3 regions of the Paenibacillus naphthalenovorans genome follow, and region 1 is predicted to be linked to each of the others. Evidence: predicted binding sites of a transcription regulator. Region 1 holds the regulator's gene; each other region holds the start of a gene.
What was found. The regulator LexA, encoded in region 1, represses DNA repair genes until DNA is damaged. The targets are predictions, from matches to a motif close to CGAACATATGTTCG.
Positions count from the first base shown of each region.

Region 2: IJ22_RS05370 (YhjD family protein) is a predicted target of LexA. The motif match lies at 4,019-4,032, and genes of this name have one in related genera.
Region 3: IJ22_RS02625 (SPL family radical SAM protein) is a predicted target of LexA. The motif match lies at 3,976-3,989, and genes of this name have one in related genera.

Region 1 is NZ_CP013652.1:2,040,845-2,051,666, reverse strand. Features, by position in the region: gene IJ22_RS10235 (MerR family transcriptional regulator) at 1-152, shown strand, start outside; gene glnA (type I glutamate--ammonia ligase) at 243-1,580, shown strand; gene IJ22_RS10225 (SDR family oxidoreductase) at 1,797-2,696, shown strand; gene lexA (transcriptional repressor LexA) at 2,953-3,573, opposite strand; gene yneA (cell division suppressor protein YneA) at 3,717-4,082, shown strand; gene IJ22_RS10210 (DUF896 domain-containing protein) at 4,173-4,367, shown strand; gene IJ22_RS10205 (aldo/keto reductase) at 4,384-5,373, shown strand; gene IJ22_RS10200 (hypothetical protein) at 5,398-5,907, shown strand; gene IJ22_RS10195 (HAD family hydrolase) at 5,932-6,723, shown strand; partial or broken gene IJ22_RS27270 (transposase) at 7,321-7,720, shown strand; partial or broken gene IJ22_RS26705 (transposase) at 7,774-8,052, shown strand; gene IJ22_RS10185 (1,2-dihydroxy-3-keto-5-methylthiopentene dioxygenase) at 8,233-8,775, opposite strand; gene metH (methionine synthase) at 9,051-10,822, shown strand, end outside.
Region 2 is NZ_CP013652.1:1,112,841-1,123,662, reverse strand. Features, by position in the region: gene IJ22_RS05400 (aminotransferase class I/II-fold pyridoxal phosphate-dependent enzyme) at 1-645, shown strand, start outside; gene IJ22_RS05395 (Cof-type HAD-IIB family hydrolase) at 693-1,535, opposite strand; gene IJ22_RS05390 (DUF1885 family protein) at 1,681-2,100, shown strand; gene IJ22_RS05385 (DUF1292 domain-containing protein) at 2,231-2,527, opposite strand; gene IJ22_RS05375 (stalk domain-containing protein) at 2,742-3,359, opposite strand; gene IJ22_RS05370 (YhjD family protein) at 3,630-3,977, opposite strand; gene IJ22_RS05365 (MBL fold metallo-hydrolase) at 4,163-4,906, shown strand; gene pruA (L-glutamate gamma-semialdehyde dehydrogenase) at 5,004-6,551, opposite strand; gene IJ22_RS05355 (proline dehydrogenase family protein) at 6,763-7,716, shown strand; gene rocF (arginase) at 7,730-8,644, shown strand; gene IJ22_RS05345 (ornithine--oxo-acid transaminase) at 8,656-9,849, shown strand; gene IJ22_RS05340 (DUF3892 domain-containing protein) at 9,907-10,140, shown strand; gene IJ22_RS05335 (ATP-binding protein) at 10,331-10,822, shown strand, end outside.
Region 3 is NZ_CP013652.1:545,141-555,962, reverse strand. Features, by position in the region: gene IJ22_RS02645 (hypothetical protein) at 1-48, shown strand, start outside; gene IJ22_RS02640 (MFS transporter) at 155-1,363, opposite strand; gene IJ22_RS26645 (DUF6254 family protein) at 1,550-1,678, shown strand; gene IJ22_RS27105 (transposase) at 1,873-2,130, opposite strand; gene IJ22_RS02635 (sensor domain-containing diguanylate cyclase) at 2,190-3,473, opposite strand; gene IJ22_RS02630 (alpha/beta-type small acid-soluble spore protein) at 3,660-3,938, opposite strand; gene IJ22_RS02625 (SPL family radical SAM protein) at 4,050-5,000, shown strand; gene IJ22_RS02620 (hypothetical protein) at 5,053-5,538, opposite strand; gene IJ22_RS02615 (copper amine oxidase N-terminal domain-containing protein) at 5,711-7,486, opposite strand; gene rpmG (50S ribosomal protein L33) at 7,635-7,784, opposite strand; gene IJ22_RS02605 (GTP-binding protein) at 7,818-9,044, opposite strand; gene IJ22_RS02600 (copper ion binding protein) at 9,371-9,571, opposite strand; gene IJ22_RS02595 (metal-sensitive transcriptional regulator) at 9,587-9,919, opposite strand; gene IJ22_RS02590 (ribulokinase) at 10,092-10,822, opposite strand, start outside.

The DNA.
Region 1 (10,822 bases):
CCATACTCAATGAGCAGACGGAAGTCAAGCGTAGAGAGCTGAGCGACACGCAGCTTCACCGGATACTGAAACAACAGCTCTTGGGTGGAGGCCGGCGTCCTAATCAAGTGTCCTTGATCCAGGGAGAATTATCCCGTTTTTTCAGAAAGTAGGCTTTGACCGGAGCATGTCCGGTACCGTTTTCAAGCGTACCGGGCATGCTCCGTTAATTTTGCCACTTAGTTTAAGGAGGAGATTTCACAGTGACAGATAAGAATTTCACCAAAGAAGATATTCTGCGCATCGCCAAGGAACAAAACGTAAGGTTCATTCGACTTCAGTTCACAGATTTGCTTGGAACCATCAAAAATGTGGAAATTCCTGTAAGTCAACTGGAGAAAGCCCTCGATAACAAAATGATGTTCGACGGTTCCTCGATTGAAGGTTATGTGCGCATTGAAGAATCGGATATGTACTTATACCCCGATCTGAATACTTGGGTCGTGTTCCCTTGGGTAACGGAAGACCGTGTTGCCCGCTTAATATGCGACGTGTATTTGCCGGATGGCCGTCCGTTCCCGGGCGACCCGCGCGGTATTCTGAAATCCGTATTGAGAGAAGCCGAAGAAATGGGCTTCACCGCAATGAACGTCGGGCCTGAGCCTGAGTTTTTCTTGTTCAAAACCGACGAGAAGGGCAATCCGACGACAGAATTAAACGACCAGGGCGGCTACTTTGACTTGGCACCAACCGACCTTGGCGAGAACTGCCGTCGTGAAATTGTACTTACGCTGGAAGAAATGGGATTCGAAATCGAAGCATCTCACCACGAAGTGGCTCCGGGTCAGCATGAGATCGATTTTAAATATGCGGACGCGATTAAAGCCGCGGATCAAATTCAGACCTTCAAGCTGGTCGTCAAAACCATTGCCAGACAGCACGGTCTGCACGCCACGTTTATGCCGAAGCCTTTGGTCGGAGTGAACGGGTCCGGAATGCATTGCCATCAATCATTGTTCAACGGCAAAGAGAATGTGTTCTATGATGAGAGCGATAAGCTGGGCTTAAGCGAGACAGCCAGACAATACATGGCCGGCATACTGCGGCATGCCCGCGCTTTTGCCGCAATAACCAATCCGACGGTCAACTCCTACAAGCGGCTTGTACCAGGTTATGAGGCGCCTTGTTATGTGGCTTGGTCTGCAAGCAACCGCAGCCCGATGATTCGTATTCCTGCATCCCGCGGCGTCAGCACACGCGTGGAAGTGCGGAATCCGGATCCGGCGGCGAATCCTTACCTGGCTCTGGCGGTCATGCTGAAGGCCGGTCTCGATGGCATCCGGAACAAAATGCAACTGCCGCCTCCAACGGACCGCAACATTTATGTGATGAGTGAAGAAGAGCGGGAAGAGCAAGGCATTCCAAGTCTTCCGCTTGATTTGAAGCAGGCGTTGGACGAGCTGCTCCGCGACGATGTCATTTGCGACGCGCTCGGCGATCACGCACTTGCACACTTCATAGAGCTGAAAGAGATCGAGTGGGACATTTACCGCACTCAGGTTCATCAATGGGAGCGGGATCAATATTTGACGCTGTATTAATCGGGGAATCCCTTGGCGCTTTAAGCGTTAAGGGATTTTTCTTTTTGTGGGCATTATTTGTTGTTTTGGCTGACCTCTGTAAGTAGAATGAGGCTCCATAGGCGCGGCCATCGCTTTTTCCCTTAGCGGAGTGGACGCAAGTTCCAGCCAGGCTGCACAGTTACGATCCTGCTGGAATACAATAGGCCATCTGAATAAGAAGTTCAGGAGGTCAATATGATACCCGTTTATCCCTATTATGGAAAAGAAACGAAATGTATCGAGGAGCCGGTTGCATTCCCGCCTCAACATCAGCCCGTGCAGCCCGGACTGGAGTACAAAATGACGCCCCGTCCGATTTTTGAAAACCCGCACTACGTCGGCAGCGGCAAGCTGCGCGGCAAGGTTGCAATCGTTACCGGCGGTGACAGCGGCATCGGTCGGGCGGTCGCCGTCGCCTTTGCCAAGGAAGGAGCCGATATAGCCATCCCGTATTTATATGAGCATCGGGACGCATACGAAACAAAACAGCGCATCGAGCAGCTCGGCAGAGCATGCTTGCTCATACCCGGCGACCTGAGGATGGAAACGGTGTGCCGGGAAGCGGTATATCAAACGCTCCGCACCTTTGGAAAAATCGATATCTTGATTTTGAATCAGGCCGTTCAGTTTCCGCAGGAAAGCGTGTCCGACATTTCCGCCGAACAGCTGCACAATACGTACAGCACGAACATTTACCCGATGTTCTATATGACGAAAGCCGCGCTTCCCTATCTGAAGCCGGGAAGCGCGATTGTGAATACGGCCTCGATCACCGCATATAGAGGTGCACCCGAGCTGATCGATTATTCTTCCACAAAAGGAGCCGTCGTCTCGTTCACGCGTTCGCTGGCTCTATCCTTGGTGAAACGGGGAATTCGGGTCAATGCCGTCGCTCCGGGGCCAATCTGGACTCCGCTGATCGTCTCCAGCTATTCGGCGTATGAAGTATCGCGCTTCGGCCTGGATACTCCGATGAAGCGTGCAGGGCAGCCGTTCGAGCTGGCTCCGGCTTACGTGTTTCTGGCATCAGATGATTCCAGCTATGTGACCGGTGAGGTTGTCCATGTCAACGGTGGAGCTATGGTGACGACGTAGATTTTTGGTTTTTCTAATTGAGGATCATATATAAACAAGCCTAAACAAGCCGCTTATCCGCATAACGCCGGAACAGGCTTATTTTACGCAGATCATATGCTTGCAAACGCTCAACAAGATTTCCTGCGGTGCACTGGGCTCATAAAAAGTGGATTTCAGCGGTAAAATCCTTCTTCGCTTTCCAAAGACTCGCCATAAATGCGTTGATATAAAAAATCCCTTTCAACCGGCGGAATCGGCGGTGAAAGGGAAAAAATTATTGAATATTTCTGAATACACCAATGACTTTGCCCAAGATCGTGACGTTCTTGAGTCTCAGCGGCTCCATCGTCGGGTTCTCAGGCTGCAGTCGAATATGATCCTTTTCCTTATAAAAGGTTTTCACTGTCGCTTCATCGTCTTCGGTCATGGCAACGACAATATCTCCGTTATTGGCGGTTTGCTGCTGGCGTACGATAACATAATCCCCGTTATGAATACCGGCCTCGATCATACTTTCTCCGATTACGCTTAGCATAAAGACGTTATCATTTTTTACATAATGGCTGGGCAGCGGGAAGTAATCCTCGATGTTCTCCGTCGCGGTAATAGGTACGCCGGCGGTAACGCGCCCGATCAAAGGCACTCTGGCAACCGATACGGAGAATGCGCCGTCCGCCGAGCTTCCGTCCAATATTTCAATAGCTCTCGGCTTCGTCGGGTCTCTGCGAATCATTCCTTTCTTTTCCAAACGTTCCAAGTGCCCGTGAACTGTGGAACTGGATGCCAGTCCCACAGCCTCTCCGATCTCTCTTACTGAAGGGGGATAGCCTTTTTCTCTGACCTCATTCTTGATAAAGTCTAGAATCGCCTGCTGCCGATTGGAAATTTTGCTCAAGATCATCACTCCATTTTTGGTAATCATTACTTAGAAGTATAACATAGAACCGGAGTTCGTACAAACATAAGTTCGAATAAATGGTTGACACAAACAAATGTTCCTGATAGATTAAAAACAGAACAAATGTTTGGAGGTCGATCATGATGATTCAAAATTCTCGGCTTATACATAACTATCATTCCCGCCAGGTAATGCTAACCAAGCATAATGATAATAATAAGGGAACATATGTTCACGCTGCCGTTTTGGGTGCCTTGCTTTTTTGTGCAGTGTTCTTTATCTCTACGATGTTCAGCTTCTTTTTTGACCAAGATGTTCATGCGGCATCCTCGCAGCCTCAGATATATTCTTACGTGGAGGTTGAATCGGGGGACACGCTTTGGAGCATTGCCTCTCAATATGCGGACCAAGGACAGGATATAAGGGAATATATACATCAGATCAAAGGGATCAACCATCTTAAGAATTCCCATTTGCAAGTAGGACAAAAATTGTTGCTTCCCTAATCGCTGCGCATGTGCCGTATTGCTTCTCTTGACAATCAGATTCGGTAATGTCAAAGTATAATTTGAAATGACATTACCGGGAGGATCGGCATGAGTGAATCGAATCATGATGCATTGGTGCGGCGAATTAACGAATTGGCCCGCAAAGCGAAATCGGAAGGGCTAACCGATGCCGAACTGGATGAACGCAATGGATTAAGAAGGAAGTATATCGATTCTTTTAAAACCTCCTTGCGTGGTCAACTGGATAACATCAAGTTTGTTGATCAGGAAGAGAAGAAGTAAGAAGGGGGGTTAAGGGATGAATTATCGTGTTTTGGGCAAAAGCGGAATTGCCGTTTCCGAGCTTTGTTTAGGAACAATGACATTCGGAAATACGACAAACGAACAAGACTCGATTGAAATGGTTCATCGTTTTTTGGATCGCGGAGGAAACTTTATTGATACGGCGGATGTGTATGTCTCCGGTGTTTCCGAAGAGATCGTGGGAAAAGCGATTCGGGAGCGTCGTTCCGATGTGATCTTGGCGACCAAGGTACGCTTTCCTACAGGTAATAATGTCAATCACGTCGGTTTATCCCGAAAACATATTCTCGACGGTGTGGAAGCCAGTCTTCGTCGATTAGGCACTGATTATATCGATTTATATCAAATGCATGTATGGGATCAAATTACGCCCATAGAAGAAACATTGAGAACTTTGGATGATCTGGTTACTTCAGGCAAAGTACGGTATATCGGCTGCTCCAACTTTTTGGCCTATCAGCTGATGAAATCATTAAGCATCAGTGACTTTAATCGTTATGCCCGTTTTATCTCCATTCAACCGCAGTACAGTTTAGTATGCCGTACAATGGATCGTGAGGTTTTGCCTCTTTGTTTGGAGGAAAACGTTGGTGTGATCCCTTGGGCTCCTCTTGGCGGCGGCTTCTTGACAGGAAGATATGTTCGTGGACAGGAACCGACGGAAGGGCGTTTGGCGTCTAAAACGGGAGAAAGCCGTTGGGAAATTCGCAATACGGAGAAAAACTTCCGCATTCTGGATGAATTGATTTCGGTTGCCCATGAGACGGACAAGACCCCGGCTCAGGTGGCATTGAACTGGTTGATTCATAAACCGGGCATCACTTCTCCTATTTTTGGCGCGCGGACATTGGAACAATTCGAGGAAAACATGGGAGCGGTGGATTGGAAGCTGGACGACTCCTTGTGGCAGCGTCTGGATGATGTAAGCGCTCTGGAATACGAATATCCAACCCGATTTATTGATAAATTTTCGCGCAAGGTGTAAATGACGATATAAGGGGCACTCATCATGTCACGTAAGTGGGAACGTATGGTTCGTAAAAATACGAAAATTTCTAATATGCAGCGGAGGAAGAGCGGAAAAGGTGAGATATCGGGAGTAAATGCCGACGGTTCGGTCATATTCAAAGGCCGGAGCTGGTTTTTGCCGATGCTGCTCGTGGCTACCGGTGTTTTTTGCTTTATCGTGTTTCGGAATCAACCCGGGCAAGAACAGCTGTATTGGATTACAGGAGCAAGCTATATATTTCTGGCGTTACTGATTTATTGGATTCGTCGCCCTTTTTTGAAAATCGATAAAAAAACCTTATCTTCCCGCCGATTTGGTGGGGACCGTTTTTATGACGCGGACCAAATCAAGGATATTACCATAAGCAAAGACGCGATAGTCATTAACTTTAAGGCAAAAGGAAAACGGTGGGTTTTCACCAAGATCTATCATATGTTTCCGATCGATTCCGCCAGAATCAAGCTTCAGGAGTATGCTGAAAAATACAACGTGACGTTAATACAAGATTAACATCTGGAAAGAGGAACACTTTTTATGGCGATCAAAGCAGTACTTTTTGATTTGGATGATACGCTGCTGTGGGACGACCGCAGTGTGAAAGAAGCTTTTCAAGCAACCTGTGCTGAAGCGGCTAAACATTATCAAGTGGATCCGGATCAGTTGGAGGAAGCCGTACGACGTGAAGCCCGCGCTTTATATGAATCGTACGAGACGTTCCCGTTCACAAAAATGATCGGAATTAACCCGTTTGAAGGACTCTGGGCGCATTTTACCCAAGGGAAACAAGAAGAATTTCGCAAGCTTCAAGCGCTGGCTCCCCAATACCGTACCGAGTCTTGGACACGCGGGTTGAAAGCGGTAGGCATTGAAGACAAGGAGCTTGGCTATAAACTTGGAGAGCTGTTTCCCGTAGAACGAAGAAATCGCCCTATCGTCTATGAGGAAACATTCGAGGTGCTGGAGCAGCTGAAGGGCCGGTACCAGCTGCTCCTTTTGACGAACGGTTCGCCCGATTTGCAACAGGAAAAGCTGGCAGGCGTTCCTGAGCTTGCTCCGTATTTTGATCATATCGTCATCTCCGGAGATTTCGGTCAAGGGAAGCCGGCGGCTGCGATCTTTGAACACGCAATGGGTTTGTTAGGGATTCAAGCGGATGAAGGTGTGATGATCGGGGATAAGCTGACGACGGATATTCTCGGCTCCAATACCGTCGGTATGCGCAATATGTGGATCAACCGCCACGGCCTAAAGCGTACGGATGACATCGTACCGTCGCACGAAATCAAAAGCTTGCGTGAGATTCAATCGGTCATCGATTCGTTGTAAATTGGTCCTAATACTTTATCATATTGTCGGTAAAAGAAAACCCCTCTGTTAGGGGAGGCCACTGAAAAAGTCCCTTTGGATTAAAAAAGGTACAGTCCCTAAAATAAATGAGAAGGCTGTACCTTTTTTCCTGTATAATTAAGCTATTCGATTCACCTGGTTTTATTGGCATGGGAAGATTAATGCTTGTGATCACACCTAATGTTCCCGTATTTTCTCTTTAGAAATCGTTTGGCCTGAAACCCCATACAATGATTCATTCCAGCCAATAGCATTTGGATATAAACCGTCCCCCGTACGGTTTGACTCAGTCTTAGAGCAACTGGCTAGTAAAAAGTTCAATATATGAAAAAGTAACCGACTTGATTGAAGTCGGTTAATTCGTTTTAATGCTCTCTGAATTTAGGAAGTACTGGTTCCGGCCATTCATAGTCTTTAAACTCGATGCCGCTTTTTGACCAGATTGTTCGGAACCTTGAATCGGATGGAGGTCACTGAGGTGACGGGGATACCCCCTTTTTTAATTTTGTAAAACAAAAAGAAGCCAAACCTTGGTAAAATGGAAGTGACGAGCAACCATTCAAAGGAGGGCTTCTTTTGTACATTCAATATAACATGGATCAACTCTGTCTGCCAATGGATTTAGAAGAAGATATTCCCGCGGGGCATCTGGTCCGCATTGTCAATGATGCGGTTAATCGGTTAGACGACAATATCTTTGCAGCTGCTTACCCGGGTGGGGGCAGGATAGCTGCCAACCGAAAATGCTTACGAAAGTCATCGTGTACGCCTACACCCAGCGAATCTATTCCTCTCGTCAGATCGCAAAGCCGTCCGCGAAAATATCATGTTCATGTGGCTTGCGGCCAGACAGCGGCCGGATTTCCGCACCATTAACCGCTTCCGCTCCGAGCGGATGAAAGATGTTCTCGAAACGGTTTTTACAGCCATTTTGGGTTTTCTTGTCGAGGAGAAGTACGTCAAGCTGGAGCACTATTCCGGAGTCGGGAGTGTACAGGCTGTCCTTTAAAAGACGCCTGCACGAAAGCCAAAGGGAACCGGGAAATCCGAGTGAGTCTCAAATACCATCGTTACAAGCAGCAGACGCGGGAAAAGCTGCGAAGTGAGGAAGGCTACGCGATGTCGGTTCGACGTATGATCGAACCGGAGAGTGTGTTCGGACAAATGAAAAACAACCGGAACTGCCGGCGTTTCCTGCTTCGCGGCTTGCCCAAAGTGAGCCTGGAGGTCGGGTGGCTTTCCCTTGCCCATAATTTATTAAAGTGGGCGGCGATGCACCAAAAAGGTCGAGTAAGAGAGCAAGTATAGCCCTCTACTCGACCTTTTTTTCTGTATGGAAACGAGAAGTTAAGAAAACAGGGCCGTCCCTGCGTAGCTAAAAGCTACTTTTGGGACGGCCCCTTTTTCGTCGTCCTGCTTTGGCTGCCCCGAGAAAAAGTGTAAGTTCTTCCGTGGCCTCCTTATATGGCGGGGTTCATTGTTATTTAATTATGCCTTCTGGAACGTCGGATCCTCGAACGGGTGTGCAATCCAGCCTTCCGTTTCAATAAAGAGGCGAACGGCCACGATTTGGCGGTTTTCCATCAAAGTGAAGAAGTGAGGCTTGTTCTCCGGTACGGAAATGACATCACCTGCTTCCAGTTCGACGTCAAAATAGCCTACATCGTCGCTGCCTTTAATAATGAATATGCCTTTACCTGCTGTAATGGCGCGCACTTCATCTTCCGTATGCGTATGCACCTGCTCGAATTTTTTAAGCAGTTCATCCAGGTTGGGCGTCGCATCGGAAAGAGCGATGACGTCCCATGTCCGGTACCCGCGGCGGTTTGCAAGATCGCGGATTTCCGCATCGAAAGTGGATAAAATTTGCGCTTTTTCATCATCGGTCAGTACAAATTTTTCTTGAAGCTCAGCCGGCAGCTTCGCAGCGTTCCAGTGTTCATACAGCACCTCTTGCTTATCCAAAAATGCCTTGACATTTTGCTCGCCGGTGATTCGTTCGTTGGTATTGCGAATTCTGATTTCTGCCATGGTAAATCCCTCTTCTCCTATAAGAATTGTTCGTTTCTATATATATTATAGTGAAAGGTGCCACATCTGTCGATGAGTATTGGAGAAAGATTTCAATCTTTTTGCATCGTGAGCTGTTGAACATGATGGAAGTTCCTTTTCATCATGGCATGTTTCTGGTACACTTTAGGGATAAACGATTTGCTGAATTTCGTGTTTATTCGACAGCGACGAAAGAGATGCTGGTTGAGAAAAAGAGACGACAGGTATGGCGGCAGTTTGAAAGGGGATTATTGATGGATAAGTCATCCTTGCAAGAGCAATTACAAAAGAAAATTATGATATTGGATGGTGCCATGGGTACCATGATCCAGCAGGAAAATCTCACTGCGGAAGATTTCGGCGGGGAAGAGCTGGACGGGTGTAATGAAATCCTTGTTCTTACCAGACCGGATATTATCCGTAAAATTCATGAAGCTTATTTTGCCGCAGGCGCGGATATCGTTGAGACCAATACCTTCGGAGCTACCAGCGTGGTGCTCGCGGAATATGGTCTGCAGGATCGTGCCCGGGAAATCAATCTGGCTGCAGCCAAGCTGGCTATCGAGGCAGCTAATAAATACAGTACACCGGAATGGCCGCGTTATGTGGCAGGCGCCATGGGTCCGACAACCAAGACGCTTTCGGTCACAGGCGGCGTCACATTCGATGAATTGATCGACAGCTATTATGAACAAGCGCTGGCGTTAATCGAAGCCGGCGTAGATGCGCTGCTGCTGGAGACTTCCCAAGATACGCTTAACGTGAAAGCCGGAAGCATCGGCATTCGCAAGGCGTTCGATCAGATGGGCAGGAAGCTTCCTCTGATGATTTCCGGTACGATCGAACCGATGGGGACGACGCTTGCCGGTCAAAACATCGAGTCGTTCTATATTTCCCTCGAGCATTTGGAGCCGATTTCGATCGGTTTGAACTGCGCGACGGGACCGGAATTTATGCGGGATCATATTCGGACGCTGGCCGATATCGCCGGTACGGCCGTCAGCTGTTACCCGAATGCAGGACTGCCGGATGAGAACGGAAATTACCATGAATCTCCGGAGACGTTAGCGATGAAGATGGCGGGATTCGCCGAGCAGGGTTGGCTGAACATTGCCGGAGGCTGCTGCGGTACAACGCCTGACCATATTCGAGCCTTGGCGGAGACGCTCAGCTCATACAAGCCTCGGGTGCATAGAGGGACTCACCCGCCGGCCGTTTCCGGGATAGAGACGGTATATATTGAAGACGCGAATCGTCCGTACATGGTTGGAGAGAGAACAAACGTTCTGGGTTCGCGTAAATTTAAGCGCCTGATTGCTGAAGGCAAGTATGAGGAAGCGTCGGAAATTGCCCGCGCTCAAGTGAAGGGCGGAGCCCACGTGATCGACGTCTGCCTGCAGGATCCGGATCGCGACGAGATGGCGGATATGCAGAAGTTTCTGGAGCTTGTCGTCAAGAAAGTAAAGGTACCGCTGATGCTCGACTCCACGGACCACCGGGTCATTGAGCTGGGCCTAAAGTATTCTCAGGGCAAGGCGATCATTAACTCGATCAACCTGGAGGATGGCGAAGAGAAGTTCGAGAAAGTCGTACCGCTCATTCATAAATATGGCGCAGCTGCTGTCGTAGGTACTATTGACGAACGGGGACAAGCTATTACAGCGAAAGACAAACTGGAGGTTGCCCGGCGCTCCTATGATCTGCTTGTGAACAAATATGGAATGAACCCGAACGATATCATTTTTGACCCTCTCGTTTTTCCTGTAGGTACGGGTGATCAGCAGTATATCGGATCGGCGAAAGAAACGATTGACGGCATTCGCATGATCAAGGAAGCGATGCCGGATACGGAAACGATCCTCGGTCTCAGCAACGTCTCGTTCGGTCTCCCGGAGGCTGGGCGTGAAGTGCTTAACGCCGTCTTTTTGTACCACTGTACGAAGGCAGGACTGGATTACGCTATTGTCAATACGGAGAAGCTGGAACGTTATGCGTCCATTCCTGAAGAAGAGCGGAGATTGGCGGA
Region 2 (10,822 bases), 930 kb from region 1:
TTGGCTTTGAACGGCAAAGAGCTGGCCGACCGGGCCCTCGAGCTGGCTTCCTACGCTCGGGAGGAAATCAACCGCATACCGGGGCTTTACTGCTTTGGAGAAGAGATTCTGGGCAAGGAAGCGACGTACGATTACGACCCGACGAAGATCAGCATCCATGTGCGTCATCTGGGCATTACCGGGTACGATGCGGAAAATTGGCTCCGGGAGCAGTACAATATTGAAGTCGAGCTTAGCGATATGTATAACATTTTGTGCCTGGTCACCCCCGGGGATACGCGCGAGAACATCGACATTCTTCTCACCGCGCTGCGCAGACTCTCTCAAGAGAACTACTCGATCCGCCAAGCGAATGAGCTGGTGATCAAAATACCGAAAATACCGCAGCTGAGCTTGTCTCCGCGCGACGCTTTCTACGGGGATACCGAAATTATCCCGTTCAAGGAATCGGCGGACCGCATCATCGCGGAATTCATTTACGTGTACCCGCCGGGCATTCCGATTCTCCTGCCGGGAGAAGTCATCTCCCAGGATCTGATCGACTATATTACGGAGCATATCGAAGTCGGTCTGCCTGTGAAAGGACCCGAGGACCGCAGCATCGAAAATATCAAAGTTATCGTGGAAACACCGGCGATTTTTTAACCACGTACCGCATGGCCGCCCCGTATTGGGGCTGGCCTTGCTCTGTTTTACCATCCTCTTTGCTTTATCCGCTCCTCCAGCCAGGCAATGACGTCGGCTACCGCATGCTCGTTATGATGCTTGCAGGAATGGACGGCAGACTGCAGCAGCTTCGGATGAGCGTTGGCAACGGCGATGCCGATGCCGGCCCGCCGGATCATCTCCAGATCGTTCAGATGATCCCCCATCGCCACACAGCGCTCCATCGGAACACCGACTTGCCTACTGAGCTGCTCCAGCGCATGACCCTTGGTCGCCCCCTGCGGCAGCATCTCCAGGTATTTATCGTCCGACCGGACCCAGACAACCTCCGCATCCCCTGTAAGCTCGTTCACGGCCGCAGCGACTTCATCCAGCCATGCCGGTTCCCAGGCGAACAGTATTTTGATCCAAGGCTCAGACAGTGCATCAGTTAACCGAATCGTCTGCAGGGCAAACCCCTCAATCCGCCGGTGGCGCTCCGTGGTATCGTTGTCCTGCAAAATATAGGGCGCATGGCCGTCCCTGGCGTATATTTCAACGCCCAGCTCCGGAAACCGTTCCAAGACCCGCTTCAGCACATTTCTGCAGGATGCAGGCAGCGTCCTCACCCACAGCGATTTCTCACCTTCGTAATCATAGATGACGGCACCGTTGCTAAGAATGACCGGAGCGTTGACCGGCAACCGGTTGACATAGCGCCTGACGGAAGACGCTATGCGCCCCGTTGCCAGGGTAAACCGTCCGCCGTGCTGCGTAAACCGCTCGATTGCGGCTAGATTCTCCGGGCTAATGTCCTTTTCGCTGTTCAGCAGCGTCCCGTCCATATCCGTAACCAGCAAATAATCGCTGAACAATCCGCTTTGGTTCATAGGTATCCCCTTTTCCTGCTGTCTGCTCAGCTGTCCGCAAAAGCCTTAAGCAGTATTGTATTTGGTTTTTCTTAATGCTATGATGGTCATGGTGCTTGACACAAGAAAACCTTTCCAGTCCATTATGTAGGCAGGTGCATTCATCATGGCGCAAAGCGCTTATATTAAGTTCGTCGAAGGGTCCGCCGTTTCCTCGTTAACGCTGGATGAACTGAAGAATCAGCTGATGCATTACCGGGATCAGCTGGCCCTTACAGGCCGTCAGCTCGAATGGGAGTACGATGATGCAGGGTTTCCGTATACGCTGGAAACGAAGCCCGAGGCGGAGGGCCAATGGTTTTATTTAAAAGGAAAAAACCCCCTCTACAAATATATCGTCATGGGTGTCGGTTCCGAAACACAGGCCGGTACAGAGCGCCATTATGTTCAGGTCGTCCTGCCGGATGACTGTACACATGGGGATAAAGCAAAGGGCAATGAGTTTTGCAAATATTTGGCCAAGCTGTGGAAAGCCGAGCTTCATTTATTCAACGGGCGCGTCATGTACTTCAATCCGCGGAAATAGGGCATGATCTTTCCCGGCAAATGACGTACTTATGATGATGCAGGTAACAGACAGGCTGCTTTTTTCTTGCATGTCCGTGTTCAAGCAAAGAACCCTTCTTGCCTTCAAGAAGGGTTCTTTGCTTTGGATGTTATGACTGCTCTTGCTGTTCTTCCACGATCTCGTTGTAAATCTGAACAACGCGATCCCACTCTTCCTCGTCCTCAATGCTGGCCAGGAAGGCTTCATCGTTTTCTTCTTCAATGCGGAAAATAACACCGTCAGCCTCTACATCATTCCGGTCAAGAAGCACTGCATAGGCCCGATCGTTTGCTTCAAAGGTGTATACCATAACCATCTCGTGTTCAACGCCATTTTCATCGGTTACTATAAAAATATCATCCTCATGATCATGGTCGCAGGAAGCGTCATGAATATGTTCGCTCATGGGAAAACCTCGTTTCGTCATTATAAGTAATATTGTTCCCTCGTATCGTATCACGCCCATGGTCCCAAGTCAATGAAAGGAAAACCTCATCATCGGATTTCTTTACCGTGTACAGCCCGGGGCTCCCCACAAAAATCCGGCCCGCCAAAACAGGCTTCGCAACAGCCCCTAAAAAAGCAAAAAGGACGGCGTTTAGCGCCATCCTCATTCGGTTCTACTCTCCGGAAACGATCAGTTTCTCCGAGACTACGGTATAACTGCCCGTTTCGCTATCTTTAATGGAAAATTTCACTACATATTTGCCGGCTTCATTAAACGATACGTTAAACGGCCACGGATACCAGAAGCTTTCCCTTTGACCGCCGACGACCTTCTCATGAACCGCCACTTCCTCGCCGCTAGGCGATATGATGGAAATCTTAAAGGAGTGGATCGGTATGGTCAGGCTGTCCACTTGAGCAAATACCGCAAAGTCCAGCCGGTCTCCCTTTTTGACTCCGCCAAACGGCTGATTAATGGAATAATCGTCATTGACTTTCTTCGCTACAAACATGTGTACATTCGGCTTGTAAATGGATACGGTCTTCGAGGCGTCATCCCATTTGACCAGAGCTTGCAGAGATTCGGACAGGGCACGAACGGGAAGCACGGTGCTTCCTTTAATCAAAAAAGCGGGTGTCTCGCCGTCCTTGAACGGTCTTTCCGCATTGTTAATCAGCACTTTGGCTTTCACATAACCTTCAAACTCGCCCCACATGGAACTGGCGTAGACCCCTGTCGTCCCGAAGAGGGAAAGCGACAGCATCAACGTCAGCAATCGCGGCACCTTCATTTCAAGCAACCTCCATCGTGTTCTTGGTATGTTATCTTATACTCCGATGGTTCGCAAGAGTTGCGGTGTTTGTGGGAAAAGCCCAAACTTTTTTTGAAAAAAAATCTATATCTAGTTATTTATAAAGGTATTCACTGATTAATTATACAAAATATGCCAATAAGGGCGCGAACATGAATGTCGAATGATGTCCCGTCTTTTTGACGAGCTGTGACGTTTCGTGCGCTTGCCCGGGAAATTCCCCGGTCTTCCCCGTGCTGTCCGCGGGGCTTACTCCTTTGCTTCCAGCAGTTCCTGCAGCTTCTCTTCACACTTGCCCCTGAGCACGGCCGGCATGATCGAGCAGTGAAATTCGTAGCCCTGATACACGTACATGACGTGATAATTCCGCTCCGGCGTGATTTCTTCAAGCACGATGCGGCATCCGCTCTTGCGCAGCCGCTGTTTTATGCCGACGTGCTCCCTCTCCACCCGAATGGACAGCCGTTCGAACAATCCGTTCCAAATCCGGGACAGCTTCATCGCTCCGGCGTATTTGCGGTCCAGCTCCAGCGCTTTAAGCAGATGCAAAGTCACTATATATTGATGAATCCACAGCTCTATCGCACTATTCCGCATATTCGCCCACCCGAAATTTCATGATCTTTACCTCATTATATAGAACATATGTTCGTTTTTCAATCCTTATCCCCCCATTCTTTCCTGATCCAAAACCTGTCAAAATGTTCTTGAATCCTTCATAAAAAACATGGTAGATTAAATAATATTCGGCTGGTATGCCATAGGCGAGTGGAGGATCGCGAATGAGCCTGCAAATTCAAATGATCGGTACGGGAAGCGCATTTGCCAAAAACTTTTACAACAACAACGCATTGATTCATGCCGACGGCTTCACGTTATTAATCGACTGCGGAATTACCGCTCCCAGAGCATTGTACGAGCTCGGCATTCCGCTCGACCGGATCGATGCGGTGCTCATCTCACATATTCATGCGGATCATGTAGGCGGGCTCGAAGAACTTGCTTTTCAGTACAGGTATGTATTCAAACGTAAAATCAAGCTGCTCGTCCCGGCTCCGCTGGAAGCCGTCTTGTGGGAGCATACGCTTCGGGGAGGACTTGAGAACAAGGCGGAGGGCCTTGTCGGCTTGAACGATTATTTCGAAGTCGCTGCTTTGGCGGAACGAACGCCGACTTCCATCCATCCGAAACTGACCGTGGAGCTGCTGCCTACCGATCATATCCCCGGTAAAGCGAGCTACTCCTTTCTGCTCAACGGCAAGGTGTTTTACAGCGCAGACATGAGGTTTAGCAAGACGCTGCTGACCGGATTGCATGAACAAGGCTGCGAAGTCATTCTGCATGACTGTCAATTGTTCTGTCCCGGTACCGTACACGCTTGCCTTGACGAGCTGCTTACTCTGCCCGAGGAAGTGCAGGAAAAAGTGCTGCTTATGCACTACGGAGACAACATGTCTGAATTTATCGGCAAAACGGGCCGCATGACCTTCATAGAACAGTTCAAAACGTATCCATTACCGTCGTAAGCATATTCTTTGCACCGCGCCATGGACGCAGCTTACTTAACGGGTGCATTCCAAAACCTGACCCCCGGGGTCAGGTTTTGTCGCAGATCCCCTCCCGTCAGAAGCGTTCGGAGACGACCTTGGCTTGGGTAAACTGAAGCAGATAATCGCGTCCCCCCGCTTTCGAATCCGTTCCCGACATGTTGAAGCCGCCGAACGGATGAACTCCCACCAGCGCTCCCGTGCATTTGCGGTTGAAATACAGATTGCCGACATGAAACTCAGTACGGGCCTTCTCCAAATGAGCCCTATTTCTTGAAATAACGGCTCCGGTCAGCCCGTACTCCGAATCATTGGCCAGTTCGAGCGCCTGGTCAAACGAGGCCGCTTTGATAAACGCAACCACCGGTCCGAAAATTTCCTCTTGCGCGATCCGCGCCTTGACGTCGACATCGGCAATTACTGTCGGCTCGATATAATATCCCTTGGCATCTCCCGCTCCGCCTCCGCAAACTACCCTGCCTTCCGTGCTTCCAATTTCCAGATATTCGAGAATTTTAAGGTGAGCCTTGGCGTCGATCACCGGCCCCACGTCAATCTCAGGATCGGACGGATCACCCACACGCAGACGGCTTACGCGTTCTGCCACCCTGCGAAGCACATCGTCATATACGCTCTCATGTACGATGGCGCGGGAGCAGGCAGAGCACTTTTGCCCGGCAAACCCGAAGGCGGACGCTGTAATGGCCTCCGCCGCCAGCTCCAGGTCACTGTCGCTGTCGACGATAATCGCATCCTTGCCGCCCATTTCGGCGACTACGCGCTTGATCCAGCGCTGGCCGGGTGCGGTTTTGGCCGCCAGCTCGTTGATCCGCAGCCCTACCTCGCGGGATCCCGTAAAGCTGATAAAGCGGGTCAGCGGATGCTCCACCAAGTAATCGCCCACCTCCTGTCCGGAACCCGGCAGGAAGTTGACCACTCCATCCGGCAGGCCGGCCAATTGAAGCAGCTCCATAAACTTGGCAGCCACAACCGGTGTCGCGCTGGCCGGTTTCAGCACCACCGTATTGCCGGCAGCCACGGCTGCCGATGTCAATCCCGCCATAATGGCTAACGGAAAATTCCATGGAGGTATGATTACGCCGACACCCAGCGGAATATAGGTAAGCTCGTTGTCCTCGCCCGGTATTCGCGTAAGCGGCTGCCGCTGCGCCAAACGTTCCGTTTCCCTGCCGTAAAACTCCAGAAAATCGATCGCTTCTGCGGTATCGGCATCCGCCTCCGCCCAGCTTTTCCCCGCTTCCACCACCATCCAGGCGGAAAACTCGGCTTTACGGCGGCGCAGGATCGCGGCGATTTTGTATAAAAGACGCGCCCGCCCCGCCGGAGGCACCGATTTCCAGAACGTAAACGCGCGCGCTGCCGCACGGATCGCCCGATCTGCCAACGCGGTGTCCGCCTGGCTCACCGTTCCGATCACCTGCGTCGGATCGGCAGGATTGACGGAAACGGCCTTCCGGGCCGTCATCAGCTTCTCACCGCCGATCAGCAGCCCGTATTCTTGGCCGAGCTGCGCTTGTACCTTCTTCAGCGCTGCTGCGAATGCCTCTCTGTTCCCGGATTGGCTAAAATCCGTGAACGGTTCGTTGCAAAAAGGCTCTACCATGATCATCCCTCCTCTTCAGAATTACCATGTTACGGAAAAGCTCATCTTCATTTCAAGTCTCATTTCGGGAGCTTGCCGAATAAAATGGATTAGCACGGAGCCGGCGGCGCCAGCTTCACAGATCCAACGCCCAACGCTGCTGCCCTTCTGCTACATAATATATGCCGCCGCGCCGCGTACAAGAAGCAAATCGGAAAGAGGGTGTTCATGTTTGGATATCGGTACCAGACTGTTCCGTTCTGCTCTGCTTGCGCTCGCCGGAAACCGGGTCGTCGGGAAGATGGCTCACCGGTACGGGATGAAGCTCGGGGCAAGCCGGTTCGTCGCAGGAGAAACAGCCGATGAGGCGCTGCTGCAAATTCGGCGTTTGAATGCCAAGGGAATCTCCGCCACCTTGGACCTGCTTGGCGAGAGCATTCGCGATTTAGCGGAGGCGGACCGGTTTAAAAGAGAGTATATCACGCTGCTTGAGAGGATTCACCACGACGCATTGGATTCAAACGTCTCTTTGAAGCCGACCCAGATGGGATTGGCTTTAGACCCGGCGGCCTGCTACGCCCATATCCGGGATATCGTTGAAAAAGCACAACAGCTCACAAACTTCGTACGCATCGACATGGAAAATTCACCATATACCGACGATACTATAGCCATGGTGCACCGCCTTCATGCCGAAGGCTTAACCCGCGTCGGCACCGTTATACAAGCCTACTTATACCGGAGCAGGCTGGACGTCAGGCAGTTAACCAAGGCGAAGGTCAATCTGCGGCTGGTCAAGGGCGCCTATCGTGAACTGGGGCATCTCACTTACCGGAGCATGGACGACGTAAATGCCAACATGAAGCGGCTGATTCGGGTCCGTTTGGATGCCGGCGTCTACACTGCCGTTGCGACCCACGACGAACAAATCATCGCCTGGACGAAAACCTACGCGAGGAGAAACGGGATACCGGCAAGCAGGTATGAATTCCAGATGCTGTACGGCGTGCGTGTGCCGCTGCAGGAGCAGCTTGCCCGGGAGGGCTACAAGGTGCGCTGTTACGTACCTTACGGACGGATGTGGTACCCGTATTTCGTCCGGCGCATGGCGGAACGCCCGGCCAATCTGTGGTTTGTATTGAAAAATTGGCGGGACCGCCCGTCAGCACCACGCCAGAACGGATAGGAGGTATCCATTTATGAGAGGCAAACCGGAATTATCCATCCTGCGGGTGCCGTTCGACTTGGGTGCCGGGCGCAAAGGCGTAAGGAGAGGTCCGGATGCGATCCTTCAGGCCGGCCTGGAACGGAAGCTGCGGCAGCTGGGCTATTCCTGCGAGCTTCCGGATCCGGTCCCTGCCCCGTCAACCGCCAAGGAGAGCGGCGTCTTCGTGCCGCAGGCGGAGCCCAGGCACCTGAATGAAGCGGTAAAGGTGAATGAAGCGCTCGCTGTACAAATAAAGGACGTGCTGGAACGCGGACGCTTCCCGCTGGTGCTGGGCGGGGACCACAGCATCGCCATCGGCACGCTGGCTGGACTTGCGCAGCATTATAGAAGCATCGGCGTCATCTGGTTTGACGCACATGCGGATTTGAATACGCCGGACACCAGTCCTTCCGGCAACATTCACGGCATGTCCCTTGCGGCATCGCTTGGCATAGGACATCATCGGCTGACGCGGATCGGCGGCTTTCTTCCCAAAATCCGGCCGCAGCATACGGTCATTATCGGGGCCAGGCAGCTGGATCCCGGAGAAAAGGAGCTGATTCGCGCTGAAGGCGTTACCTGCTTCACCATGCATGAGATCGACCTGATGGGAATCGCCAGGGTCACGGAGGAAGCGGTGCGTATAGCAACCGCGGGTACGGACGGCCTGCACGTCAGCTTCGATATCGACAGCCTCGATCCGCTGGAGGCTCCGGGAACGGGAACACCGGTCAAAGGCGGAATCAGCTACCGCGAAGCGCATTTGGCGCTGGAGCTGCTGTACGAAGCCGGAAGCGTGCTATCGGCGGAGATGGTAGAGGTCAATCCGGCGCTGGAACGCGATAACCAAACGGCAAGGCTGGCCGCAGAGCTGATTTCTTCTCTGCTGGGGCAGCGTATTTTATAGGAGGGAACACCATGAAACCGACATCGGAAGATATCATTCGCCGCACGAACCGGTTCGGGGCGCGGAATTATCAGCCGCTTCCCGTGGTCATTTCCAAAGCGGAGGGGGTATGGGTTTATGACCCGGAGGGCAGGAAATACCTCGATATGCTGAGCGGCTACTCGGCGCTCAATCAGGGGCACCGCCATCCCCGTATCATCCGCGCGCTGAAGGATCAGGCGGACTCCGTTACCCTGACCTCGCGCGCGTTTCACAACGAGCGGCAGGGCGGGTTCTATGAGCGCTTGTCCGATTATACCGGCAAGCCGATGATCCTGCCGATGAACACCGGGGCCGAGGCGGTGGAAACGGCGATCAAGGCAGCCCGCCGCTGGGCTTACTTTCGTAAAAACGTCCCCGAGGACCAGGCGGAAATCATCGTTTGCGAAGGCAACTTTCACGGCAGAACGGTAACCGTTACCTCTTTCTCCTCGAATCCGGAGTACAAACGCTGCTTCGGGCCCTTCACCCCCGGGTTTGTCGTCATCCCCTACGGCGATGCGGGGGCCTTGGAACGCGCCATCACCCCGCGAACGGCCGCCTTCCTTGTCGAGCCGATTCAGGGGGAGGGCGGCATCGTGCTCCCTCCTGCCGGCTACCTGCAGCAGGCCGCAGCCATTTGCAAGCAGCGGCGCGTACTGCTTATCGCCGACGAAATTCAGACCGGCTTTGGACGAACGGGGTACCGCTTCGCCTGCGATGCGGAATCCGTGGAGCCGGATGCCTACATCCTCGGCAAGGCGCTGGGAGGAGGCGTCCTGCCCATCTCCGCCGTAGCGGCAGACCGCGAGGTGCTGGAGGTGTTCGAGCCGGGGTCGCACGGCTCGACCTTCGGAGGCAACCCGCTCGCCTGCGCCGTGGCGACAGCCGCCATACAGGTCGTGCAGGACGAGAAGCTGGCCGAACGCTCCCTGGAGCTCGGAGACTACTTTCTCGGCCTTCTCCGCCAGCTGACCAATCCGCTGATCCGCGACATCCGCGGGCGCGGTTTGTTCATCGGTGTGGAGCTGGCCGTACCGGCCAGAGCTTATTGCGAGCAGTTGAAAAACAAAGGTTTATTATGCAAGGAGACGCATGAAAACGTCATTCGCCTGGCTCCCCCGCTCACCATCGCCAAATCCGATCTGGATTGGGCCTACAGCCGGATTGCCGAGGTGCTCGGATAACGGCAGGCATCATTTGCCTCCTTCCTGAGCATGCTATGAACAAGGAGGCGATCAACGATGAGTCAAAACAAGCGGCACGTCGTTGCCGTACGCAAGAACGGCGACGGCGATATTGTAGACCTGAAGCTGTCTAACGGCGAAGTGGTGGATTACCTGGAGGCTCAACAGCTTGCCAAAGACGGCCAGCTGGAGAATGTCAACGTGTTCCGCGGACGGGACGGGGATGAACATCTGCGCTCCAATGCGGACGGCGATCCGTCCAATAATCTCGATAACCTTCCCGGGTTCTGATGCTAACCCGTAATAAGCCGGCACGGTTTTCCGTCCGGCTTATTTTTGATTTATCTCCCCAAAAAATCAAACGATGACGAACCAAGTAAAATGAAGCGCTTAAAAAAAGATAGTGACCCGGCAGGAATTACTTTACAAATACAGAATCCATATATTATCAATTGATTTAGTCGGGAGTTGGAGTTTCATTATGAACGGTAGCACAGTCTTCGTCATTTATGCTGGTTTTATCTGCGCTTCCTCCCTATATTTCCAGCAAACTGAAAGCCCTCTTTTACTCATTGGCATAACTTTCATTTATATGCTGTCCCATGCGGCCCGCAAAATCATTCCCGTACCTCATGCCGTTCAACTGGTACTGCTGATTGTGCTCCATATCTTCAGCGCAACCCATTGGATCTTGCCGCTGTATTTGCTGCATATGGGCATCATTTTTTACAAGACGCCTTCTCTTACATTGGCGCTATCCTATAATTTAGGGATGATGACAGCCTATTCCCTTGCCGTACTGACCTACAGCACGGTAACGATATATACAGTAACCGACATCGTCTTCACCGCGGCAAGCTGCATACTCATGGCTTATCTGTTCCGGAAATATATGTATGCCATCGAGCAGCAGAAGCAGTTGTTGACAAATGAAAAAAAGCACCTGAGCACCCACGATTTACTAACGGGTCTA
Region 3 (10,822 bases), 1.5 Mb from region 1:
ACGCTGGAAGACTTGCATTTGAATCAAGATGACAATAAAAATGAATGAATGTCGGAAGACGGCCCTGCTGGCCGTTTTTTGTTTACTGCATAATAAGCATGATCAGATACGCTCCAATGTTCGCTTCGCTTGATTGATCGGGGAACAGCCCTGCTTATCCCCCGGAGTCTTGGGCCGAAGCCGATGAGCCGTCTTTTCCTTCCACCGACCGCGAAGCTTGAAGCACCAGAACAAACATCAGCGCATAGAACAGAACCAATGCCCACAAGGCCTGTTGTATGGACAGACGTTCCATAAGCCATCCCGTCAGCAGTGGAACGAGTGCGCCGCCAACCCCGCCTGCCGCGATCAGCATGCTGGTGATCCGTTCCTCCCTTCCACGGAAGAACTCGTTGGCATAAACAAGCGCAACGGCAAACATGCCTGACATCACAAGTCCAAGGAGCAGAATCAGCGTAAAGCTGGCTGCTGCTCCGCTTGCCATGTTAAATCCGGCCAAAATTACGGCGCCTCCTAAAGACCCGAGCAGTAAATAACGGGTTTTGCCTACCTTCTCCGCCAGTTGAGCGGCAAATAATCTCCCGACGGTTATTGCGCCCCAGAAACAGGTTGCCCCGAGTGCTCCGATCTCCGGTTTAACCCCGACATTCTCAACAAGTATGGACGGCAAGAAGTTGGCCACGCTCATCTCGGTCCCTACATAAACCACAAATACAAGTAAAAACAGGATCAACAGCGTCCAGGAACCGCCGCTCATTCTCAGCCGGGTACGGGCTTCTGCGGCCTGCCCCCCGTCCTGCCGTCCCATCAAACTCTGCATTCTGCCCAGAGGCAGCTTCGCCCAAAGAACCAGTACGATCACGGAAAGGAGGCTCAAGCTCAGGAAAGCGCCCCGCCACCAGCCGGCGGCGATGAAGGCGGAAGAGAAAAGCGGCATCAATAGAGCGCCTAAGCCGAAAAATACCTCCAGCCTTGCCATGGATGACGTTTTTTGACTGTCCTCCATATATTGAATCACTAAAGCACCGATAATGGTCTCCACCATTCCGAATCCGAAGCCGGCCACGGGTGCGACGGCGAGCACAAGCCCCCAGGCCGGCAGCGAAAAAAAGACCAGCTGCGCTGCACTCAGGCAGAACAGACACATCAGGATAGCTCCCCTTTTCCCAAGCTGTCGGGCGCACCATGGGCCTGCGAGCACACCGATCAGAAACCCCGTGAACTGAAACGATACCAGAAGACCGCCATCGCTGTAATCCTTGTTATAGTAAACCAACATTTCAGGAAGAAGAGATCCCATAATGACATGGGCCAATCCGATCAACAGATACGACAAACAACCGTTCCAAAAAAACGCCCTCATCTACTCCACCCGTTCTTAAGCTTCTTTTGATTGTATCTGACCTGCAGCTGCGTTTTAAAGCAAACATCTTTGCGGCAGCGCGTACCGGCTCGTGAAAATTTAGTCAAGCATAAAACCTCTTGAGCTCCGCCATGCTAAAAAAGCAAGACCACTTTATTTAACGTGAAGCAAAGGAGCTGACAAGGGATGAGCCATTCCAAACGACGTGAGGAAAACCAATGGAAAATCCGTAAGCAAACTCAGCGGCCGCACGGTAAAATCAAGTCTCTTGCACAATACTCGGCTGAATACGATGCGGAACATCCGAAAGAGTAACCGAGTAAGAGAGGGCGGCTAACCCCCGTCCTCTCACCTATGAAAACATGCAAGTCCCTTGTTCAAAAAATATGTATTGCTTGTGGATCGAAAAATGGCAATAACAAACTGGACCGGGCCATTTTCGTTTTTTGACCCTGCCTGCATTTTCCCTGGCTTGCTTAATAACCAATCATAACCTAAGGTCGGTTTTGTCAAGGCGCTCTCCCTACCAGAATCCATCGCAGTGTTGCTCTTCCCTCTTTCGTTATGTTCCCCGTATAACGCGTTTTTCCGGATTGATGAACGGATGGCACAAGTCCGGCATAGCATGCTGGCTTCTTTGGAGAAAGAAATCTTGTCACATCCCCAATTTCTGCAAGGATGGTTAAAGCACTCAACACCGACCCTTGGCTAACGGTAGACGCTCGCCAGCCCCCGTTCGGGACTTTCACCCTAGAGATCACGCCCATGCTGGGCGTACACAGCCGAGGATACCACCGTGGCGAGGCCCGTGGGGTCCTTAGATTTTTTATCTTGCCGAAACACAATTGCGTCCGTTTTTTTTGGAAGCGTACAACGCTTGATCCGCACGCACCAGCAGCGCTTCCGCCGTATCGCCTTTTCTTAAAGAAGAGATGCCAAAGCTCGCCGTGATCCGGTAGGAATCCAGCGCTTGCCGTTCCACTTCGCTTCGCAGCATCTCTGCCACGATCATCGTTTCATTCATGTCGAGCCCCGGGACAATAACCGCAAATTCTTCCCCTCCGTATCTGGCGAACACCATATGATCCGGCAACATTCTTTGCACGATACCGGTAACGTGCCTCAACAGCCTGTCGCCTTCCGCATGACCATAGGTATCATTAAACCATTTGAACCGGTCGATATCCATCAGGATCAGGCTGAACGCCTCTCCCTCCGATGTTGCCCGTTCGAATGCCAAATCAAGAGATTCATCAAAGTAACGCCGGTTCCCGATGCCGGTTAAACCGTCCAGATACACCTGCCGCCGGCTCTGTTCAAAATGCTCCCTCAGCATCAGCCGCATATGTTCGATATGATCGAAAAGCTTGCCAAGCTCATCATTTTTTTTCAGGGACGGCACAGGCACATCAAACTTTTGCCGGGCATATCCTTCGACAGCGGAGCTTAACTCTTTGATCGGCCGGATAATCCGCCGCAGCTTCTGAACCACATCGGTTACGACCAGGCCTATCACCAGCGCACAGACGGCAATGGACGTATACAACATTTTTGTAATCCCGGATGTGTAAGCTTTGGATACTTCCGATTGCTTGGCGTGAAGCATACGGGAAATTTCCATGGACCGGTTGCGAAAATCATCGGCGATCGTTTTTCCTTCGAGCAGCTCCCCGGTCGTCAATGTTTTGCCATTTTTCAAGGCTTCCAGTGATCCGTATTTGTCCTGCCAATGCATGCCCGCTTCTACTAATTTCCGGATAGGTTCGAGAAATTCAGGATAAGCGGTGACAGCGTTTTGCAATTCCCTCACCGATTGTATGTAGTCCGATGATGAACTCTCAAAAGACTGCAAAAACGCTGCGTCTCCGGTCAAATGATAACTTTGCCGGGCGGTTACCTGATCGATAAACGCTTTTTGCAAAATAAGCACATGTCTCGAAATTTTCTCCAACTGCATGATTTCTTCATTCAATCGGTTCAGGCAACCATTGATCCATATGATCATAAACAGAAAAAATAGTCCCAGAATAAAAATCATGCGAGTCAGACTTTCAATTATATCGGAACCAAAATGATGCTTCGGAAGGAGTCTGCGCCATACTTTGTACATGGAAAACTCCTCCCTTGTCCAAGACTGTAGTATATATAGTCCTATCATAAGATTTCATTATTTCTTTTTCAACAAATATTGTAAAAAAAAGAAAAAATAAAGATAGGCCGTCAACCGGAAGGCCCATCATTTCATTGCTTGCGCCTTCTGACGTTCTGCTCGTCAGAAGACGCTCTGAAGGCCCGGTTACTGTTTCGTCAACTGCTCCTGGGCCATGCGGATCATTTCCCGTACCATACGTCCGCCGATCTGGCCTCCGATTTTGCCTGCCTCCTCGGTGGATAGGTTTCCGTTATTCGCGGTCTGCAAGGGAACGCATAACGAACGGGCCACCTCGTATTTCACCAGATCGGGTCGGTCCCGGCTCACCGAATATCCTGCACGCTGCATCACTTCCGCCTTAAGCATATCCAATCCATGTCCAGCCCCCGGTACAAGAGGCCTTCTCCCTCTTCTTCTCGCCATCTTGTTATGGCTCCTTTCTTTCGTCAGTAAGTTTGACAGAACAAATGTTCCGTTTTATAATTCGTTTACAGAACATATATTCCTATTTCAGGTGAAAGGATGGATGTTAAAGTGGCTTTGCCAACAACCTTTGAACCGCTTCATGCCAAGCAGGTGCTGAATCCGGTTAAAGCCCCATCCATGCCGTTTGACTGGTCTATTAATCCTTACCGCGGCTGCCAGCACGGCTGCAGCTTCTGTTATGCCCGCTCCACTCATTCGTTTCTGGGCATGGATGCGGATGATACGTTTCAGCATCATATTTTATATAAAAACAATGCCCGCGAGGCTCTCGAAGCTCAGGTTGTACGCATACTCCGCTCAAAAAACGGACGGGGAAAGCTGGGCAAAGTGGCCATCGGCACGGCAACGGATCCTTACCAACCGCTCGAAAGCCGTATGCTGCTCACCCGCCAATGTCTGGAAGTGCTTGCGGCTTACCGGATTCCAGTCAGCATTACGACCCGTTCCCCGTTGATTTTGCGCGATCTGGATATCCTCAAGAAGCTTACCGGCAGCTCCGTCAACATCAGTCTGAACACATTGGATAAGGAAGTGTGGCGTCATTTTGAACCCATGACTCCCTCGCCGCAGCGAAGGCTGGAAGCTTTAGAGCGCTTAACCGGGGAAGGTGTGGAAGCCGGCATTTTTATGGCGCCAATCCTTCCCTTCTTGACGGATGGCCCGGGTTCAATGGAACAAGTCGTTAAGCATTCGTCCGAAGCGGGTGCTCATTTTATTATGGGATCGGTGCTCCGGCTGAACACGAATGCCGTGAAGTCATGGTTTTTCGGTACGCTGCGCGAGCATTATCCCCAAATGCTGGAACCCTTTGCGAAGCTGTACAGCCGCTCTCCATACGCTCCAAAGCAGTACAGAACTGAAATCATGGACCGGCTTCATGCGCTGCTGCAAAAATATCGCGTGCCCGCTTACCGGCCGTTCCTTCAAGAAAACGGCGGACCGGCGGACCTTGATCCAACATCGTCCGAGCCTGTCCAATTATCTTTTACATTCGACTAGATGAGTTAACCGGAACGCTGCTTCGCCTTGATTGCGTGACGCCATGGATGGGCTAACTGTTTCTCATCGCCCGCTTAAACCAGCGGTACGCAAAAACCAAAATCGCTCCCCAAATTAGCAGCCCGAGAATCGAGAATATGCCGTACGGCGTACCGAACCCGTACCCCCAGCCAAAGAAGCCGAACGGATTCAGAATACTGCCCAGGATAGCGCCGGCAGCCAATCCGCCGAACCATCCGCCCAAGCCGGTTCCTGGTCTGGGGGCCGCTGCGCCTCCTCCGGGGGGAACGGCGGTTCTGGGGTTGTTTCTTGCATAATCGCCGGGCGTCCTTGGAGCGGTTCCCGTGCCGGGCGCAATTCCCCCGGTTCTTCCGCCCGTATAAGAGCCTCTGCCCGATCTATACCTGTTGGCCTCATACCTGCCGGTATCATCCGTACTCTGCCATTGTTCTTCATAGGGTACAACGCTCTTGGCTTGAACAGGATGGATTGCAAAGAACAGCAGTAAGATCGATGCCAAAAGATAAAGCTTTTTCATAATACCTCCCTCAGAATATACAGACATCTTAAGGTAAGTATTCATCCGTACGGCAGATGCTATACAAGTTCAGCTTTGCGAGGATTTGACAGCCCGCCCAAGCACGCTCAACCACTATATCGGAGAACCGGGACAGGCCTGGGCGATGATCCAAAAGGTTTTTCCCACTCGCTTAATAGTTGGACCTGATTACTTGATAATCCACAATTTTGCGGGTGGCTGAATCCAGTGTGTACATGACCTCGACATCATCGCCGGCTATCGTCATGCGAAGCCGATTTTCGGCTGAATCCTGTTCCCGCTTCACTCTCAAGTCATCTTCGATCATGGCGATGGATACATAGCCGATCGGAATGGGTTCATAGCCTCCGTCTACCGGTCTGTTCTGGTTGGCAAACATCCGTTCAGCCATTGCGGGATCATACACTTCCTGAAGCCTGCTTGTGACCAGCTGCTTATCGCATTCGTTCAACCATACACCTTCAGGATAAATCCCGGCCGTTTGCAGAGTCCACTTTTCGATATGCGCAAACTTCTCCCACAGCTCTTTATCCGGCCGTTTAAGATCCTCTGCGCTTACGCTAACATCCGGACGGATCAGCCGGAAGCCTTCGAGTAATTGTCCGGAGCTTTCTCGCATCGCTGTAGCATCGGCTGCTTCCTCTGCAGGCAAATCCGCCCCTCCACTCTCTATCGCATACCCGTAAACCCAACCGTTATGCTCCCGCAAACGGACAGCCGTCCCTGTCCCCGGCCATTCCTTCTCCGTATACTGCTTGATGGTAAACAGAAGTGCCTTCCGATCAGGCTGGGATGGCGAAATATAAAAAAACGAGACTTCATCCGGACCTTCCTTTATCTCAAGCGGCTTGCCGAGCCAAACGTCCGGAAGCTGCACGTCAAACCCATGGGCTTCGCTTACATAACGCCGCAGTTTGGTAGAATGCGTGGTCAGGCTGTAATAAACGCTGTCCGATACGGATGCCAATCTCGTCGACGAACCGCTTTCCGTCTCCAATCGCCCTTCCTTCCATATTCCTTCTGCAATGACCTCCCCGAACAGGGACGCCAGCTTGCCTTCCCCCTCTGCCCGGCCTCCCGAGAAGGTGCCGGTAAACATGACTCCGTTCGGATAAATAACGGTTTTCCGCTGTGATAAGGCTGGCGCCTCCCGGTCCGGAACCCATTTTATTCCGTTGCTTAGATAGGAAAAGCCCCCCGGTGTTCGTTCTCCGTAAGAAAACATTCCCGCGTACTCCAGCGTACCGTCAGCTCTGTACGCCTTACCCCATCCATGAAACTGGTCATGTTTAAAGCTGCCGCTGTATTGTAGTGTTCCGTCTTTGTTGTACAGCTTTCCTGAGCCGTGAGCGAGCCCGTTTGCCATTTCCCCTTCATAAATCAAACGACCTTCCGCGCTGTACAGCTTTCCCCGACCGTTTGGCACACCTCCGAACAATTCACCCTCATACCGGCTTCCGTTCAAATATACGAATGTTCGCGCTTCCGGAGCCTCTTCAATGATCAGGACGCGCTTGGCTTCATCCCAATCCAGCTTCATATCCAAATGCTGCAGGGCGGTTGCCGGAAGGTAAGCGGTTCCGTCCACCAACCTCGGAGGGACGGGCAGATCGAGCATATTTCCATTAAAGGCCCCGCGGCTATAACCGATACTGACCTTCAACGAATGATTTTGGTTTCCGGTTTGCTTCTCTGCCGTAATGGTCTGATCCTCATCGTACCAGGTGATCTTCCATCCGGACGCCTCCAGCACTTCACGCAGAGGAATGAGAAAGCCGGCCTTTTCTTCGATCGGCGCATGCTGCAGCTTCAAGTTTTTCCCATTCAAATGAACGGCTGCTGAAGACGCCGGAGCGTCCGCTTGTGCTGATGCGGGAATCAGTAAGCCCAGCACGGTTATCCAAGCAAGCATTTGTTTACTCTTCATACCCAGTCCCCTATCATCCCGGATTGCCTTTCTTGTTCATTAGACGTATCCAGGGAGATGCAGGTTGCGGTATATTTACCCAAAAATACAAAAAAAAGGAGCACAGCCAACGATTGTTCTAATTGGCAGCGCCCCTTTCTGGTGTTTGTTATCTCGTTTCCCGATGAAGCGTCACTTTGTTCAGACGCGGGCAATATTTTTTCAGCTCCAGCCGGCCAGGGTGGGTTTTCTTATTTTTGGTGGTCGTATAATTGCGGTCCCCGCATTCGGTACACGCCAAGGTTACGATAACTCGCATATGAACAGCTCCTTTTTGTTTGATTTTCAGATATCACTGCTGGGCAAATGCCGCTTCCAACTGCTCGGAGGAAGCGTTCGGCAGCTCATCCTTCAGCTTTTTCCAATCGGATTTCATCTCTTCCGGCGTCAGCAGGCAGGCATCCAGCTCGGAAGCAAAGCGCTCTTGATCCATGCCGATACCGATAAAGACCACCCGGTTTATCCGGTCACCATACTCGGCATCCCAATGCTCCAAAAGCTCAGGCTCCTCGGCAAGCACCGCTTGACGCTCCGTTTCGGGCAGGGAAGCGACCCAGTATCCTGCCGGCCCGAATTGGATGGACGGGCCTGCCTGACTCAGGCTTTGTGCGAGCTCATTACGGCTTGCCAGCCAGATCGTCCCCTTTGCGCGAACGATTTCCCCGGGCCAATCGGCCATCCACTCGGTCAGTCTCTGCGGATGAAAAGGCCTGCGGCGCTCATAGACGAACGACGATATGCCGTACTCATCCGTTTCCGGTGTATGCTCCTCCTTTTCCAGCTCCTGAATCCATCCGGCTGAGGTGCTGGCCGCATCAAAATCAAACAAGCCGGTGTTCAAAATGTCATGCGGGTCCACTTGGCCGTAATCCGTCCGGATCAGCTTGGCGCGCGGCTGCAGCTTGCGCAGTACCTGTTCAAGCTCATTCAGCTCCTCGGGCTCCACCATGCCGCATTTGTTCAAGATCAGCACATCGCAAAATTCGATTTGACTGATCAATAAATCGACCACGTCACGCGTATCGTCTTCACCTACCGCCTGCCGGCGGTCGAGCAGCGTTTCGCCGGAAGAGAAATCGTGCCAGAACCGGTAAGCATCAACCACCGTGACCATCGTATCGAGCCGGCAAATTTTCGACAAGTCAATGCCGTGCTCCTCATCGATGTAGGTGAAGGTTTGCGCCACAGGTACCGGTTCGCCGACGCCTGTCGATTCGATGAGAATGTAATCGAAACGACCGTCCCGCGCCAAGCGCTCCACTTCCTTAAGCAAATCCTCACGCAGCGTACAGCATATACAGCCGTTCGACATTTCCACGAGCTTCTCTTCCGTACGTGAAAGACCGCCCCCGTCCTTAATCAGCTCCGCATCGACATTCACTTCGCTCAGGTCGTTCACGATGACCGCGACCTTCAGCCCTTGGCGGTTATTCAATACGTGATTCAATATCGTAGTCTTACCTGCGCCCAGATAGCCGCTCAATACCGTAACGGGAATTTTGTTTTTTCTTTCAAGCATACTCAGGCTCCTTTTATACGTAATTATTACAATTAAATACATTGTATATTAACAACGTCTATGTGTAAATAGTATTTTTTACGATTATGAATTATGATGCGTTATCTGTCTACCGCATGAAGCACACAGGTTCTTCGAATGGACGCACTTCGCCTCCCGGATGGTTTTGTGGGATCGGAACTCCCGGTTAAACCAAAAGGAGCCGATCGTCCCGATCGGCTCCATGTGGATGTATGGTCGTTGAAAAATGGTATACTTTTTGCCGGCTGCTGTTCTTGCCCCTTCTTGATTGAGCCGTCTTAATCTAAAATCGATACGGTCGCGGATTAAACTACATCGTAGCCTTGATCTTCAATGGCTTCCTTAATGGTCTCAATAGTTAACTTGCTCTCATCGTAATCCACGGTAACCGTCTTGCCGCTCAAATTTACTTTCCCCTCGGCACCCAGCTCTTTTATGGCTTTTTCAATAGAGTTTACACAATGATTGCAGGACATTCCTTCCACCTGCAGCGTTGCCTGTTTCATCCTTACCACTCCTTCTTATTTCATCAGTTTATTCATGGTGACCAAAATTTCGTCAATGACTTCATGATCGCCGGATTGGATACGCTCGATAACGCAGCTTTTCATGTGATTCTCAAGGAGTAGCTTGCCGACACCGTTCAAGGCCGATTGAATCGCTGCAATCTGATTCAGTACATCGTCGCAATACGTGTCTCTCTCAATCATACCTTTGACACCCCGGATTTGCCCTTCGATCCGATTTAAGCGGCTGATCAAATTGCTTTTCGTCTTGTCCGAGTGATGACTCCTGCGCTCCTCTGTATTGGAACAGCACGAGATGTCTTCAGTGGCTCCATTTAAATGATCCATGGCGTACCTCCTCACACCAATAGAATATAATACCCCTATGGGGTATGTCAAGCCGACGCCCTCTTCAGCTCACCTCGATCAGCCCAGACAAAGAAATAACGTTTGAATCCCGCCTGCTGCCGAGAATTCAAACGTTATTTCATTTACGCACCCGGGAAGGCGCAGAACCGATTTACCGGGACCGTCCCGCTTCCTTCAGCGTCTTCAACGTCTTCATCACACGATTTCCGCCGCGGCCGAAGTAGTCCTGCAGCCGGACGTATTCGCGATACAACAGCTCATACGTTTCCGTGTGCTCCAAATTCGGTTCATAGGCCTCCTCTCTGACCCTTCCCATGGCTGCGGCGGCTTCCCGTACGCTGTCGTACCCGCCGGCCGCCGCCCCGGCGGCAGCAGCTCCATAGATGGCCGCGCCAAGCGCAGTCGTTTGCGAAGAGGCCGCAACTTTGATGGTACGCCCGGTGACATCGGCGAATATTTGCATCAACAGCCGGTTGCGCTCCGGCAGACCGCCGCAAGCATAGAGGTCGCGCACCTCGACTCCGCCTTCCTCGAACGTATCGATAATGCGCCGGGTTCCGAATGCCGCCGCTTCCAACAGGGCACGATAAATATCTTCCGGCCTCGTCGATAGGGTGCATCCGATCAAGCAGCCGGAAAGATCCGCATTCATGATCGGCGAACGGCTGCCGTTCCACCAATCCAGGGCCAACACACCGCTTTCGCCGGGCGCCAGCCGGGAGGCTTTACGCTCGAGCAGGGCATAAACGTGCAGCCCCTCGGCCTCCGCTTCAAGCTTCACATGCGCCGGAACCGCCTGATTCACATACCATGCGAACAAGTCTCCGACCGCCGGCTGTCCGGCTTCGTAGCCGAAAAACCCAGGCACAATCCCGTCCTCGA